DNA from 2 places in the Bacillus sp. Hm123 genome. Region 2 is predicted to be linked to the other one. Evidence: a T-box and tRNA genes for the amino acid it is inferred to sense, from the RefSeq annotation. Region 2 holds a T-box; the other holds one or more tRNA genes.
What was found. A T-box is a leader RNA that pairs with one kind of tRNA and senses whether it is charged. The one in region 2 lies ahead of trpS (tryptophan--tRNA ligase), so its partner is inferred to be a tRNA-Trp.
Positions count from the first base shown of each region.

Region 1 (5,184 bases), 740 kb from region 2:
TCGGTCCCTATCCGTCGCGGGCGCAGGAAATTTGAGAGGAGCTGTCCTTAGTACGAGAGGACCGGGATGGACGCACCGCTGGTGTACCAGTTGTCTTGCCAAAGGCATCGCTGGGTAGCTATGTGCGGACGGGATAAGTGCTGAAAGCATCTAAGCATGAAGCCCCCCTCAAGATGAGATTTCCCATAGCGCAAGCTAGTAAGATCCCTGAAAGATGATCAGGTAGATAGGTTCGAGGTGGAAGCGTGGCGACACGTGGAGCTGACGAATACTAATCGATCGAGGACTTTTCCTAGGCGATTTGCAAGGTTACAATACTTATTATCCAGTTTTGAAAGAACAACTCTTTCAAACTTTATAGTCTGGTGGCGATAGCGAAGAGGTCACACCCGTTCCCATACCGAACACGGAAGTTAAGCTCTTCAGCGCCGATGGTAGTTGGGGGGTTCCCCCTGTGAGAGTAGGACGTTGCCAGGCGATTAAAGTAGGCCCGTTGGTCAAGCGGTTAAGACACCGCCCTTTCACGGCGGTAACACGGGTTCGAATCCCGTACGGGTCACCATTTGGAGGATTAGCTCAGCTGGGAGAGCACCTGCCTTACAAGCAGGGGGTCGGCGGTTCGATCCCGTCATCCTCCACCATGAATTACTTACGTATGCCGGTGTAGCTCAACTGGTAGAGCAACTGACTTGTAATCAGTAGGTTGGGGGTTCAAGTCCTCTTGCCGGCACCACTTTTAAAAATATTATTTTGAGCCATTAGCTCAGTTGGTAGAGCATCTGACTTTTAATCAGAGGGTCGAAGGTTCGAGTCCTTCATGGCTCACTTTTATGCGGGTGTGGCGGAATTGGCAGACGCACCAGACTTAGGATCTGGCGCCGCGAGGCGTGGGGGTTCGACTCCCTTCACCCGCATCATTGTAACGGTATTCTGTTAAAATTTGTTACATCTTATGATGAAAACATAATTCAGAATATCTTGTTCAAGCGCGGAAGTAGTTCAGTGGTAGAACACCACCTTGCCAAGGTGGGGGTCGCGGGTTCGAATCCCGTCTTCCGCTCCATAAAAATGCCGGGGTGGCGGAACTGGCAGACGCACAGGACTTAAAATCCTGCGGTAGGTGACTACCGTACCGGTTCGATTCCGGTCCTCGGCACCACTTTTATGCGCCCGTAGCTCAATTGGATAGAGCGTTTGACTACGGATCAAAAGGTTAGGGGTTCGACTCCTCTCGGGCGCGCCATTAATTATTCAAGCGGGAAGTAGCTCAGCTTGGTAGAGCACTTGGTTTGGGACCAAGGGGTCGCAGGTTCGAATCCTGTCTTCCCGACCATTTGAAGCTCTAAAAATAACGACATGGGGCCTTAGCTCAGCTGGGAGAGCGCCTGCTTTGCACGCAGGAGGTCAGCGGTTCGATCCCGCTAGGCTCCACCAATTTAATATACAATACATGGCGGTGTAGCTCAGCTGGCTAGAGCGTACGGTTCATACCCGTGAGGTCGGGGGTTCGATCCCCTCCGCCGCTATTGAAATATGGAGGAATACCCAAGTCTGGCTGAAGGGATCGGTCTTGAAAACCGACAGGCGGGTTAAACCGCGCGGGGGTTCGAATCCCTCTTCCTCCGCCATATTTTATCCATAACGTCGCGGGGTGGAGCAGTCTGGTAGCTCGTCGGGCTCATAACCCGAAGGTCGCAGGTTCAAATCCTGTCCCCGCAATAAATGGTCCGGTAGTTCAGTTGGTTAGAATGCCTGCCTGTCACGCAGGAGGTCGCGGGTTCGAGTCCCGTCCGGACCGCCATTTATATAATATTCTTGGCTCAGTAGCTCAGTTGGTAGAGCAATGGACTGAAAATCCATGTGTCGGCGGTTCGATTCCGTCCTGAGCCACCATTTTTTTAATATATGCCTTTTTAAATTAAAATATGGAGGGGTAGCGAAGTGGCTAAACGCGGCGGACTGTAAATCCGCTCCCTCAGGGTTCGGCGGTTCGAATCCGTCCCCCTCCACCAGTTTTGATAGGGGCATAGTTTAACGGTAGAACAGAGGTCTCCAAAACCTCCAGTGTGGGTTCGATTCCTACTGCCCCTGCCAATTTAAACTTAATACTATTTATGGCGATCGTGGCGAAGTGGTTAACGCATCGGATTGTGGTTCCGACATTCGGGGGTTCGATTCCCCTCGGTCGCCCCATATGTAATTAATGGGCTATAGCCAAGCGGTAAGGCAGCGGATTTTGATTCCGTCACGCGAAGGTTCGAATCCTTCTAGCCCAGCCATCCCTTTTAAAGGGCGGCATAGCCAAGTGGTAAGGCAGAGGTCTGCAAAACCTTTATCACCGGTTCAAATCCGGTTGCCGCCTCCATTTTCATCCATGCGGGTGTAGTTTAATGGTAAAACCTCAGCCTTCCAAGCTGATGTCGTGAGTTCGATTCTCATCACCCGCTCCATTTAATTTTAAATGGGCCTGTAGCTCAGCTGGTTAGAGCGCACGCCTGATAAGCGTGAGGTCGATGGTTCAAGTCCATTCAGGCCCACTTTTTTCCGCAGTAGCTCAGTGGTAGAGCTATCGGCTGTTAACCGATCGGTCGCAAGTTCGAATCTTGCCTGCGGAGTTAAATATTTATCGAAGAAATGTGCAAAGGATATAAAAATCCTTTGCACATTTTTATTTTCATAAAAAAACGTGTTTTGAGCAATTAGCTCAAGACACGTTTTTTTGCATTGGAAGTTAATAGTTTGTAAAATATGACACCAATAAGTTGACAATGATAATCATAATCAATTAATATGGTGTTATATCGTGACAACGATGATGAATATATTAAATAGCATAGTTATGCAAAAGAATAGATTTATTATTTTGTGAAAATAATCATTAGTAAACGAGTACAGGAGGAAGACAAAATGGAATTCAGAATAGAAAAGGATACGATCGGAGAAATTCAAGTTCCAATAGATAAATTGTGGGGGGCTCAAACCCAGCGCAGTAGTCAAAATTTTAAAATAGGAACGGAACAGATGCCTAAGAAAGTCATTGAGGCATTTGCGATCCTAAAGAAAAGTGCTGCTCTAGTTAATGAGAAATTAGGAAAGATTGAGTCTGTGAAAGCAGAAGTCATCGTGCGAGCAGCAGATGAAATTTTAGAAGGAAAGCTAGATGATCATTTTCCACTTGTCGTTTGGCAAACAGGAAGCGGAACACAATCGAATATGAACGTCAATGAAGTCATCGCTCATCGCGCGAATGAGCTATTATCAGACATGAATGAGAATGTTACGGTTCATCCGAATGATGATGTGAATAAATCACAAAGCTCTAATGATACCTTTCCAACAGCGATGCATATAGCAGGTGTATTGGCTGTTGAAGATCAATTGTTGCCAATGCTGCGTCAGTTGAAAGAAACATTAGAGAAGAAAGTAGAAGAGTTTGCTGATGTTATTAAAATTGGACGAACTCATTTGCAAGATGCCACTCCGTTGACGTTAGGACAAGAGATTAGTGGTTGGGTTCGTATGCTTGAAAAAACAGAGAAAATGATTACAGATAGTGTTGAGCCAATGAGGGAATTAGCTATTGGTGGAACGGCTGTAGGTACAGGGATTAATGCTCATCCAAAATACGGAGAAATGACAGCTGAACAAATTAGTCAACTAACGGAGAAAGCTTTTGTCACGGCTTCTAACAAATTTCATTCTTTAACGAGTCATGATGAGATTGTTTATGTACACGGTGCGTTAAAAGCGTTAGCAGCTGATTTAATGAAAATAGCTAATGATGTTAGATGGTTAGCTAGCGGTCCACGTTGTGGCATAGGAGAGATTGTAATTCCTGCGAATGAACCAGGAAGTTCCATTATGCCGGGCAAAGTCAACCCAACGCAAAGTGAGGCGTTAACGATGGTTGTTTGCCAAGTGATGGGCAATGATACGACGATCGGTATGGCCGCAAGTCAAGGAAACTTTGAGTTAAACGTATTTAAACCGGTGATTATTTATAATTTCCTCCAATCTGTACGGCTTTTAGCTGATGCTATGGAGTCATTTAATAAGCATTGTGCTGTTGGAATTGAGGCGAATTTAGAAGTTATTCAGCAAAACTTAGAAAACTCGCTTATGCTTGTGACTGCATTAAATCCTCATATCGGTTATGAAAACGCAGCAGCTATTGCGAAACTGGCACATAAAGAAGGGTTAACGTTAAAAGAAGCAGCGTTGAAACTAAACTTATTAACAGAAGAACAATTTGATGAGTTCGTTCGTCCAGAAGAAATGATTCAACCAAAGGAGTGAGGAGCTTTGTGGACAATTTTTCGGATTTGTGAAGGGATTTATGGATTTCGTGCAGAATCTAATGTTCATGACGCCTGGACAGCTACTTTAATCATGAAGACACATGAAAACCGATTAGACATTTTAGCGGAAATACATATGTCTTATTTAAATGAAATGGAAGAATATGAACGGTTACTTGATGAAATACGCTATTTTGCGAAAACAGTGAAAAAGGAGAAGAACAAGGAGATATGTGCAATGAATTTCCATTGCCAAGGGCTTTCTTGTTTTATCGACCAAAATCCACTGCCAACTTTCCGACATACGAGTGGCCTAGAGTTCATTAATACGACGTTTGTTGAAGAAGTTGCTTAGAGGACATAATTGCGGAGCACTCTATCTAGATGGTAGAGTGCTTTTTCTAATGAAAAGGTGGCTTTATGGTAGAGGGTTAATGTATAGTGAGAGAATGAACAATAACGACTGGAGGAGTTAAATTTATGTCGAATTTACCAAACTGCCCAAAATGTAATTCAGAGTATACATACGAGGATGGAAACCTTTTTGTCTGTCCAGAATGTGCGCATGAGTGGACGTTACAATCAGAAGAAGAAAATCATGAAGATCAAAAAGTTGTCAAAGATGCGAATGGCAACATTTTAAAAGATGGTGATTCTGTTACTGTCATTAAAGATCTTAAAGTAAAAGGAAGTTCATCCACATTAAAAATCGGGACGAAAGTAAAAAGCATTCGTTTAGTAGATGGCGATCATAATATTGATTGCAAAATTGACGGTTTCGGTGCGATGAAATTAAAGTCGGAATTTGTGAAAAAGGCGTAAATGCTGGTTTAATAGGGTCTGACTCCAAAAAGATATCTAATAAAGAAGGTGTGATCTTCTTTAG
Region 1 covers NZ_CM200277.1:246,170-251,353, forward strand. The annotation lists rRNA gene ACSVDJ_RS01415 (23S ribosomal RNA) at 1-295, shown strand, start outside; rRNA gene rrf (5S ribosomal RNA) at 362-477, shown strand; tRNA gene ACSVDJ_RS01425 (tRNA-Glu) at 488-562, shown strand; tRNA gene ACSVDJ_RS01430 (tRNA-Val) at 566-641, shown strand; tRNA gene ACSVDJ_RS01435 (tRNA-Thr) at 658-733, shown strand; tRNA gene ACSVDJ_RS01440 (tRNA-Lys) at 753-825, shown strand; tRNA gene ACSVDJ_RS01445 (tRNA-Leu) at 833-914, shown strand; tRNA gene ACSVDJ_RS01450 (tRNA-Gly) at 989-1,063, shown strand; tRNA gene ACSVDJ_RS01455 (tRNA-Leu) at 1,071-1,159, shown strand; tRNA gene ACSVDJ_RS01460 (tRNA-Arg) at 1,167-1,243, shown strand; tRNA gene ACSVDJ_RS01465 (tRNA-Pro) at 1,257-1,333, shown strand; tRNA gene ACSVDJ_RS01470 (tRNA-Ala) at 1,359-1,434, shown strand; tRNA gene ACSVDJ_RS01475 (tRNA-Met) at 1,453-1,526, shown strand; tRNA gene ACSVDJ_RS01480 (tRNA-Ser) at 1,536-1,628, shown strand; tRNA gene ACSVDJ_RS01485 (tRNA-Met) at 1,646-1,719, shown strand; tRNA gene ACSVDJ_RS01490 (tRNA-Asp) at 1,725-1,801, shown strand; tRNA gene ACSVDJ_RS01495 (tRNA-Phe) at 1,818-1,893, shown strand; tRNA gene ACSVDJ_RS01500 (tRNA-Tyr) at 1,928-2,012, shown strand; tRNA gene ACSVDJ_RS01505 (tRNA-Trp) at 2,021-2,094, shown strand; tRNA gene ACSVDJ_RS01510 (tRNA-His) at 2,118-2,193, shown strand; tRNA gene ACSVDJ_RS01515 (tRNA-Gln) at 2,205-2,279, shown strand; tRNA gene ACSVDJ_RS01520 (tRNA-Cys) at 2,292-2,365, shown strand; tRNA gene ACSVDJ_RS01525 (tRNA-Gly) at 2,377-2,450, shown strand; tRNA gene ACSVDJ_RS01530 (tRNA-Ile) at 2,464-2,537, shown strand; tRNA gene ACSVDJ_RS01535 (tRNA-Asn) at 2,544-2,615, shown strand; gene fumC (class II fumarate hydratase) at 2,908-4,296, shown strand; gene ACSVDJ_RS01545 (hypothetical protein) at 4,303-4,653, shown strand; gene ACSVDJ_RS01550 (zinc ribbon domain-containing protein YjdM) at 4,779-5,120, shown strand.
Region 1: it has a tRNA-Trp gene. The T-box ahead of trpS (tryptophan--tRNA ligase) is inferred to sense a tRNA for this amino acid. The anticodon was not compared.

Region 2 (5,184 bases):
TGCTACTAATCCTAAAATCATACCAATAATTGTTCCTAAAACGATCGCCTGGAAACCTAATAATGCGGAAGGCCCAATCCGTTCGACAATCATCGTCGATACGGGGCGGTTATCGTATTGGAAAGACAACCCTAAATCTCCTTGGAATAAACCTGTCATGTAGTTCACATATTGAACTGGAAGAGGATCATTGAGTCCATATTTATCAAGAATAATTTCTTGCTGCTCTGGAGTAAGCTTTTCTTGATTCGTTAATGGAGACCCAGGAAGAAGTTTCATTAAGAAGAATGTAATCGTTGCAATAATTAATAAAGTGATAAGCATATAAAATAGCCGTTTAAGCGTGTATCTTAACACTTTTACCCCTCCTTTACTTTATAATAAAAATTCTTTTTATTCTGACAAATAACCCTTAATTCGGGAAAAAGGAGAGTATATGCTTTTAAAAAAGCATACACCCTCCCCTTTTATTTCTGGCACATTCTTATTGAATTTCAGCCCACTTGTAAGAGTAATCTCCACCAGCATTGTGAAGTAGGATACCTTTTACATTCGTATTTTGTAAGTAAGCGCGTGATCTTTGATATAACGGAGCGATCGCTGCATCATCTTCTAATAAGATTTTCTCAGCTTTCACTAAGTTTTCCCAACGCTTTTCTGGTTCCATCACTAGTGTCGTTTTTGCTTCTTTAATCAATTTGTCGTATTCTGGATTTGAATAATCTTGTTGGTTATGTGCTCCACCTGTGACAAACATATCAAGATATGTCATTGGATCAAGATAATCTGGACCCCAACCAGAGATTGAGAAGTCATAATTCATTTTTGTTTCAAGATCAAGCTTTTGCTTAAATGGCTGTAATTTAATGTTCACTGTTAAGCCTTCTAAGTTTGTCTCAAGCTGTTCTTTCATATATTCACTTACTTTTTTAGCTGTGCTGTCATCATACGTAAGTAATTCTAACGTTACTTTGTCCTGACCAAGCGCTTGTTTCGCTGTTTTCCAGTGGTCTTGTGCTTTTTTAACATCTGTTGTTAAGTAATTACCAGCCGTTTCACGGAAGTCTTTCCCATCTGGACCTTGAACAAAGTTCGCTGGTACAAAATAATCTGCTGGTTTTGAACCGTTATTTAAAATGACATCTGTAACACCTGTTTTGTCAAAAGCCATCGCAATTGCTTTACGCGCATCGACGTTTTTCAATACTTCATTCTTTTGGTTTAAACGTAAAAAGAATGTTGACGCTTGATCAAATGTAAAGAATTCTTCTCGGTCTTTGTACTTGTCCACAAATTCAGATGCTACAATAATACGATCGGCATCTCCACTTTCGAACAAGTTGACATCAGCTTGTACATCTTTTACTACTTTCGTATGAATTTCTTCAAGCTTTACTGTGTTCGCATCCCAATATTCTAGGTTTTTCTTCATGACGAACTTATCTTCTTTTTTCCACTCAGATAGTGTGAACGGACCGTTGTATAATGTTGTCTCTGGCTCAAGACCAAACTTGTCGCCTTGCTCCGTCACGAATTTTTCATTCAATGGCATGAATGTTCCGAAAGCTGTTAATTCTTTAAAGTAAGGAACAGCATTTTCCAATTGAACTTCTAATGTCTTTTCATCTAGCGCTTTGACACCTAGCTCTTCTGGTTTCATTTTTCCTTCGTTTACCGCTTGAGCATTTTTAATATCATACATAATGTAAGCGTATTCAGCAGCTGTATCTTTATTTAATGCACGTCTCCAAGAATAGACGAAATCATTAGCCGTTACTGGATCACCATTCGACCATTTCGCTTCTCTTAATTTGAATGTCCATGTTTTACCGTCTTCGCTAATCGTTGGTTCACCTTCTGCGATCCCTTCAACCGCTTTATCATTTTCACCTAAACGATAAAGACCTTCCATCGTGTTGTTTAGAACTTCAAAAGAAACAGCATCCGTTGCGATGCTTGCATCCATTGAAGGAATATCTTGAGTAGTCGTTAAATTTAATACCTGTTTGTTATCACTTGCTTTGTTGTCGCCTTTTGAGCTTTCCTTCTCTTCACCGCCGCCACAAGCCGCTAAAAACGTACTCATTGTTAGCAACAGCACCAGAAAAATAGACATTTTCTTCTTATTCATTCAAAAACCCCCTCAACTTAAGATATCTTGCTGATTATTCAGAAGATTTATTTACTAATTATAAACGATCTTAACTTTTTTGCAATAATTATTTTACATTTTATTCGCTCTATTGTAATAATTCTATTTTTTTGTTTAATTGTTTTTTTTCGCTATATTAACGATATATATTTTAATTGAATAATCATTCACCGCGTTAAAGCGCTTACAACTTTGGCGCTTTCTTGATAAATTTCCTCCCATATTATTTTACATGTATAATAATATTTACGTATACATGATGATGTGGATAAGATAGCATTTTTCGCTATAAATCTCTTCGTTTATATGAAAAGGAAATGGGTGACGATTTTGACAAATTTTCTTCGTTTATTGTTTGTAATTATTGGCGCGAATATATTTCTTTCTACATTGTTTTCATTGTTTTCGTCTAATTTCTTAAAAAGCTTTCTAGACTTTTCTTTCTTTTTTTCATTGATCAGTTTAACAATCGGGGCTAGTTTGTTTGTCATTGAAGGTGGCTTCTTTAATGGGGTCCGTTATAGTGTTAAGAAGTGGAGAAAGTCCTCGAAGGAAGGCAAGTATATAGCTAGCTTTGATGATTTAGATGATACAAAAGAAGCTTATGAAGAATATCCTAAAAAGAGCGTGTTTACTTGGACTCATCCGCTTTTAGTCGGTGGTGGCATCCTTACTCTTACTACAGCTGTCATTGCCTTTATGATCAGCTAGATGCCTTTGTTCTCTTGACTCCATTTTTTGTTTAATTTATAATCGGGTCAACTCATATTTGAAGCGTATAAGAAAGAAGAGTACATACAGAAGTTGGTTATCAGAGAGCCTGCGTTGCTGTGAGCAGGTAGCCAAACTGTTTGGAATGGACTTTCGATGCTCCTTTTGCGAACTTATAAGTAGCAAAATGGCGTACCCCATGCGTTAAATGGCTAAAGAGGCTTAGGCGACAGCGTTTAAGCAACTTAGGGTGGCACCGCGGATTCCAACCATTCGTCCCTATTTTGGGGATGGATGGTTTTTTTATGCTTATTTTTAACTATTTAATAATGAGGAGAGAATGAATGATGGAAAATATTTTTTCAGGTATTCAGCCGAGCGGCACGATTACATTAGGAAATTACATTGGAGCGATGAAGCAATTTACGGAGCTACAGGATGATTATAATTGTCACTTCTGTATCGTTGATCAACATGCGATTACCGTACCACAAGACCGCTTACAGCTTCGCAAAAATATTCGTAGCTTAGCAGCTCTTTACCTTGCAGTGGGTATTGATCCAGAGAAGGCGACACTATTTATTCAATCAGAAGTACCCGCTCATGCACAAGCTGGTTGGATGCTTCAATGTGTCGCTTATATCGGAGAACTTGAGCGTATGACACAATTTAAAGATAAATCATCAGGAAAAGAAGCCGTTGTTGCTGGTTTATTGACGTACCCTCCATTAATGGCTGCTGATATTTTATTGTACAACACGAATTTAGTTCCTGTTGGTGAAGATCAGAAACAGCATCTAGAGCTTACTCGTGATTTAGCGGAAAGATTTAATCGCAAGTATAATGATATCTTCACCATCCCAGAAGTGCGTATTCCAAAATCAGGTGCGCGCGTCATGTCGCTTCAAGATCCAACGAAGAAGATGAGTAAGTCAGACCCGAATTCGAAAGCGTTTATTACACTGCTAGACGAACCGAAACAAATCGAAAAGAAAATTAAAAGTGCCGTGACCGATTCAGAAGGCGTCGTCAAATTTGATAAAGAAAACAAACCGGGTGTGTCTAACTTACTTTCCATCTATTCTGTTTTAGAACAAGTTGCTATCGAGGAGCTTGAACAGCGCTATGAAGGCAAAGGCTATGGAGAGTTTAAAGCAGACTTAGCCGAAGTGGTCGTTCGCCACCTGGAACCAATTCAAAAGCGTTATTACGAATTAATTGATTCAGAAGAACTCGACCGTATCCTCGACGAAGGTGCAGCCAAAGCAAATCAAACCGCTTCAAAAACATTAAAGAAAATGGAAAACGCTATGGGGCTAGGGAGAAAAAGGAAGTAACATAGAAAAGCGGAAGGCGCTGTTCAGCGGCGTATGGACTGGAGCCATCCGCACGAGATAAAGGAAACACGATGAACGTTAGTGAATCGATGTTGACTTATCGCAAGGAGGAGGGCGGAAGTACACTAGTCGCTAGCGCCTGGAGCTGGACACCGAAAAGCGGAAGGCGCTGCCCAGCGACGTATGGACTGGAGCCATCCGCACGAGATAAAGGAAACACGATGAACGTTAGTGAATCGATGTTGACTTATCGCAAGGAGGAGAGCGGAAGTACACTAGTCGCTAGCGCCTGGAGCTGGACACCGAAAAGCGGAGCCGACTGTTCAGACACGACAAGCAAAGGGAATGTCCAAAAAAGTCGAAGAAACCGTTTGTAAAGTCAAAGAAGCCTCCAGAAAATCAGTGAAAACTGACTTTCTGGATAGCTCCTTTTTACGTTCATTGATTACTTGATTGATTAATTTTGGAAGCGTTTTCAACTTCCCATAGTTTTTCGAAAAAAGCTTGTCCTTTAATCAGGTTTTCGCATAAACGATAGTGGTGTTTCGACCAGCCCGTCTTTGTCTCGTGATTGAAAGCTTGCTTTACTTCTTCAAAGTCCATAGATTGAATTTCCTCATACTTATCAGGCGCCCACTCGGTATACCAATAGCGAATTTCAGCTGAATTTTTTGATGAGAACAGTTGATCTAAAGCCATGAACAGCAATTGCTTCAACTGTCTTTCTTTACGCGTTAATCCTTTCATGCTGATCGGATCAAGAGATAAAGTATGATACTCTTTGTCTTCTGAAGTGGAATCAAATTCATGCTTTTCAACTGGATGGACTTGGAACATTTCGTACACAAGTTGTTCCTGTCGAGGAACGAGGCGACTTTTTCTAACAGGGATTGTATACCCCATTGTGTCAATCACTAAAATTCCCTTTCCATCTGAAACAACAAAGCAATGTTCAAGCTGAATTCGTTCGTGATTTTTACGTAG
Region 2 covers NZ_CM200277.1:987,373-992,556, reverse strand. The annotation lists gene opp3b (oligopeptide ABC transporter permease) at 1-357, opposite strand, end outside; gene ACSVDJ_RS05200 (peptide ABC transporter substrate-binding protein) at 485-2,131, opposite strand; gene ACSVDJ_RS05195 (DUF3899 domain-containing protein) at 2,459-2,863, shown strand; T-box leader at 2,922-3,147, shown strand; gene trpS (tryptophan--tRNA ligase) at 3,208-4,200, shown strand; gene ACSVDJ_RS05185 (hypothetical protein) at 4,272-4,577, shown strand; gene ACSVDJ_RS05180 (YjbA family protein) at 4,639-5,184, opposite strand, start outside.